2 regions of the Geobacillus sp. YHL genome follow, and region 2 is predicted to be linked to the other one. Evidence: predicted binding sites of a transcription regulator. Region 2 holds the regulator's gene; the other holds the start of a gene.
The links. Region 2 encodes Rex, which represses fermentation and respiration genes when NADH is low (regulators of the CRP and FNR family bind a similar motif). Its sites were predicted from a motif close to TTGTGAAATATTTCACAA; they were not measured.

Region 1: a site for Rex is predicted at 1,268-1,285, ahead of JCR24_RS05315 (DUF2249 domain-containing protein). Genes of this name have one in related genera too.

What each region holds. Positions count from the first base shown of each region.
Region 1 is NZ_JAEIGB010000003.1:181,497-183,693, reverse strand. Features, by position in the region: gene JCR24_RS05325 (nitric-oxide reductase large subunit) at 1-174, opposite strand, end outside; gene JCR24_RS05320 (Crp/Fnr family transcriptional regulator) at 407-1,099, shown strand; gene JCR24_RS05315 (DUF2249 domain-containing protein) at 1,337-1,570, shown strand; gene JCR24_RS05310 (DUF2249 domain-containing protein) at 1,574-1,783, shown strand; gene JCR24_RS05305 (hypothetical protein) at 1,780-2,197, shown strand, end outside.
Region 2 is NZ_JAEIGB010000032.1:5,014-7,210, forward strand. Features, by position in the region: gene JCR24_RS16685 (ABC-F family ATP-binding cassette domain-containing protein) at 1-394, opposite strand, end outside; gene moaC (cyclic pyranopterin monophosphate synthase MoaC) at 491-979, shown strand; gene JCR24_RS16695 (redox-sensing transcriptional repressor Rex) at 995-1,636, shown strand; gene tatA (twin-arginine translocase TatA/TatE family subunit) at 1,654-1,806, shown strand; gene tatC (twin-arginine translocase subunit TatC) at 1,827-2,197, shown strand, end outside.

The sequences.
Region 1 (2,197 bases), on a different contig from region 2:
TTCACTGCGCACTTCCTTCGGCCTCGGCGCCATTTCTTTAAAAATCCAATATCCGCCGACAAGCAGGACGGTAAAGCTGATCACAATAGTGAAAATGAGAATCGATTTGAGAAAACTGTTGGTCGTTTGCCGCCCCGGCCGCATGTTGGGGCGAACGGATCGATGAACTTCCATATGAGCCAACCTCCTTCTCGTTTGTTCGCCCCCATTGTAGCGCGCTGATCGTTCGGCGGTTTGTGAGCCGGGACAAATGTCCATTATGATTTATATCACAGCTTTATGGCGTGAGAATGTATACAATGAAGGCAGAAAAGGCCAAACGGCGCGGATGTTCAAAAAGAGAAAAGCATCGATGCTCTGTTGACAGCCGCCACACTTTTGTCACATTTCCAAAGGAGAGAACGCCATGGCGAACCATTGGATGAAAGACCGCTTAAAAGCTGTTCCGTTGTTTCGTGAACTGTCCGATTACGAGCTTGATTCGCTGGTTGCCATTTCCCACGTGCGCGTTTACAAGCCGCGGACGTTTGTCTTTATGCAAGGCGACCCGCTCGAGCGAGTCTATTTCATTCATTCCGGCACGGTAAAAATTTATAAAACGGACTTCAGCGGGAAAGAACAAATCGTTTCGATTTTGCAGACGGGAGAAATGTTTCCGCATGCCGGCTTTTTCTTAAAAGGCACCTATCCGGCCCACGCCGAAGTGGTCGAGGAAGCGACATTGATCGCGATCCCGATCCACGATTTCGAACAAGTGCTGATGGCGAGCCCTGAACTTTGCATAAAACTGTTTCGCGTCATGGGCGAAAAAATCGTTGATTTGCAAAACCGGCTCGAAGCGCAAGTGCTCCACAATACGTACGAACAAATCGTGTTGCTTTTGTTGCGGTTGACGCGCACGAACGCCGTCAAACAAGGGAAGTGGCACCGTCTCACCGCCCATGTGACAAACCGCGAGCTGGCCAACATGATCGGCACCGCCCGGGAAACGGTGAGCCGCACGTTGAGCCAACTGAAACGGAAAGGGCTGATTGACGTCGACGAACACGGCTTTTATTTGATTGACCGCGAAGGGCTCGAACAAGAAATCTTTTTCTAACTCCTTTTTCCCCATCGTCCGGCACCGGTCGGGATGCGCAATGGAGCTGATGGGGTTTCCTTTCAAACATTTCGGCAAGCCCATCTTTCTGGAACATGCTATTCCGCCCTTTCAAACGAAAACGAAACCTTTTTTCCAAAGTGGAATATGTCATGTTTCGGCCGAAAGATGTGAGCTATATCACAACATTCCACAGTGAAAATGATTATCATGATAGTCAAAAAGGAGGGAAAGCGCATGGGTGTGACGATTGAACTCGATGTGCGCGAAGATTTGCGGCAGAAACGTGAGCCGTTTGAAAAAATTATGAACGCCATCAAGCCGCTGCAGCCGGGCGATACGTTCATTTTACACGCCCCGTTCAAGCCGCTGCCGTTGTTTCCGATTATGAAAGCGAAAGGATTTACGTACGAGGCCGAACAAATCGAGAAAAAACATTGGAGAGTAACGTTTGTCAAACAGGGGGGATGACCGATGATCCTCGATAACCGCGGACTCGAGCCGCCGCAGCCAATGATGCGGACGCTCGCTGCCCTCGCTAAGCTGAATCCTGGGGAGACGCTGACGATCATTAACGATCGCCGCCCGATGTTTTTGTACGAGCAGCTTGACGAGCTTGGCTACCGGCACGAGACGGTCGCACGCGAAGACGGCAGTTTTGAAATCCGCATTACGAAAGGATGAGCAACGTGTTTCCTACTCGCACGGGGACGGAAACAGACGTCCGTCTTCCGTTCTCGTTTATCATGTTCGCCGTGTTGGCGTTCGCCGCGTCGCAACTTATGTTGCTTGGAGCGATTCCCTCACTTAGCAGCGGCGCGTTCCGGCTGCCGTTCGTGTGGGCGGCGGCCCACCTGGCGTTGCTTGGCTTTGCATTGATGACGGCCATGGGGGCGATGTACCAGCTCGTTCCGGTCGCCTTTTTGACGCCGATTTGGAGCGAGCGGCTCGGTTTTTGGCAGTTTGCGATCACCGCTCTCGGCATCGTCGCCTTTGCCGCCAGTTTAGCGTTTACGCCAAACCAAGCGTTTCTCCCTGGCTTGCTTCTGCTGTTCGGCATCGTGCTGTTTGTCTGGCAAATGGCGATGACATTAAAAC
Region 2 (2,197 bases):
CTTGCAGCTCGTCATACATTTTCAGCGTTTTTTCATAGCGAGCGGGATCGGCGAGTACGTCCGGGTCGCCGAGTTGCATGCTGAGTTCGGCAAGCTGTTTTTCGAGTCCTAGAAGCGGGGTGAATACCTCGAGCATTTCGTCCCAAATGGAACGCGGCGAGTCGAGCCCGCTGTTTTGCGCCAAATAGCCGATTTTGATATGGTTTGGTTTGATGATTTTGCCGCTGTCGAAAGAGAGTTCACCGGCGATGATTTTCAACAATGTCGATTTTCCCGCTCCGTTGCGGCCGACAAGGGCGATTCGGTCGCGGGACTGTATTTCTAGTTTTATATTCGATAAAATAAGGTCAGCACCGAAATATTTCGTGAGCCCGTGCACTTGCAAAATGATCATGTCCGTCACCTCGCGAATAGTTTAACGCAAGTCGCGAAAACGGTCAAAGACGAATGATGAAAAATCGTGTATAGTGTATAAATGGAGGAGATTGTATTGTCATCGTTCACTCATTTCAATGAACAAGGGCGCGCGAAAATGGTTGATATTACGCACAAAGAAGATACTGTGCGAGTGGCTGTGGCGCAAACGAGCGTGACTGTCAGCCGGGAAATTTACGAAAAAATGACGAGCAATGCGATCGAGAAAGGGGATGTGCTCGCCGTCGCTCAAGTGGCGGGGGTGATGGCGGCGAAGAAGACAGCTGACCTTATTCCAATGTGTCACCCGCTTATGTTAAAGGGTGTGGACATTGCTTTTGCTTGGGAAAACGATGGAGAAGCGCATAAGCTCGTCATCACGGCAACGGTGAAAACGAAAGGGAGCACAGGAGTGGAAATGGAAGCGCTGACGGCCGCTTCGGTCTGTGCGTTGACAGTGTACGATATGTGCAAGGCGCTTGATAAAGGAATGGTCATCGGTCCGACGTATTTGGTCGAAAAAACGGGCGGGAAGTCTGGCCATTACCGACGGAAAACCGATTAGCTAGGGGATGAGATCATGAGCAACGAACAACCGAAAATTCCGCAGGCAACCGCCAAACGGCTGCCGCTTTACTATCGGTTTTTGAAAAACTTGCACGCTTCCGGCAAGCAACGCGTCTCCTCTGCCGAGTTGAGCGAGGCGGTGAAAGTCGATCCGGCGACGATCCGCCGTGATTTCTCCTATTTTGGCGCGCTTGGTAAAAAGGGATACGGGTATAATGTCAATTATTTGTTGTCGTTTTTCCGCCGGACGCTTGAAGAGGATGAGGTGACCGAAGTCGCCTTGTTTGGCGTCGGCAATTTAGGCACCGCCTTTTTAAACTATAATTTTTCGAAAAACAACAATACGAAAATCGTGATGGCGTTTGATGTCGATGAGCGGAAAGTAGGAACGACAGTCGGCGGGGTGCCGGTCTATCATCTCGATGAGTTGGAGGAGCGGCTTCACGAAAACATCCCGGTCGCCATTTTAACCGTGCCGGCCGCCGCGGCTCAAGCGCTGACCGACCGCCTTGTCGCGCAAGGAATTAAAGGCATTTTAAACTTTACTCCGGCGCGGTTGAACGTGCCGAACCATATTCGCGTCCATCATATCGATTTAGCCATTGAGCTGCAGTCGCTCGTCTATTTTTTGAAAAACTATCCATCGCCATCGTAAAAAGGAGAGAACAACACATGAAATATTTGTTGCTCGTTGCTGTGATTTTGTTGCTGTTTGGCACGAAAAAGCTGCCGGAATTAGGGCGGTCGTTCGGCCAGTCGCTTCGCGAGTTTAAAGACGCCACAAAAGGGCTCGCTGATGACGAAGAAACGAAAACCGACCGATGACAAGGCAGGATGGAGAAACAATGAATGACAAAGAAATGTCGGTGTATGAGCATCTGGGTGAACTGCGAAAACGGCTCATCATCGTGCTCATCTTTTTTGCTGCGGCGCTTGTCGTTAGTTTCTTTTTTGTCGATGATGTCATTTTGTATTTGCAGCGAACGGCCGAGGCGAAGCATTTGACCATGAACGCCTTCCGCCTCACCGATCCGATTAAAGTGTATTTTCAGTTTGCCTTTGTCATCGCAGCTGTGCTGTCGGCTCCGGTGCTGTTGTATCAAATTTGGGCGTTTGTAAGCCCCGGTCTGTATGAAAAAGAGCGGAAAGTGACGTTAAGCTATATCCCGGCGTCGATCGTTCTTTTTTTAGCAGGCGTCAGCTTCGCTTATTTCGT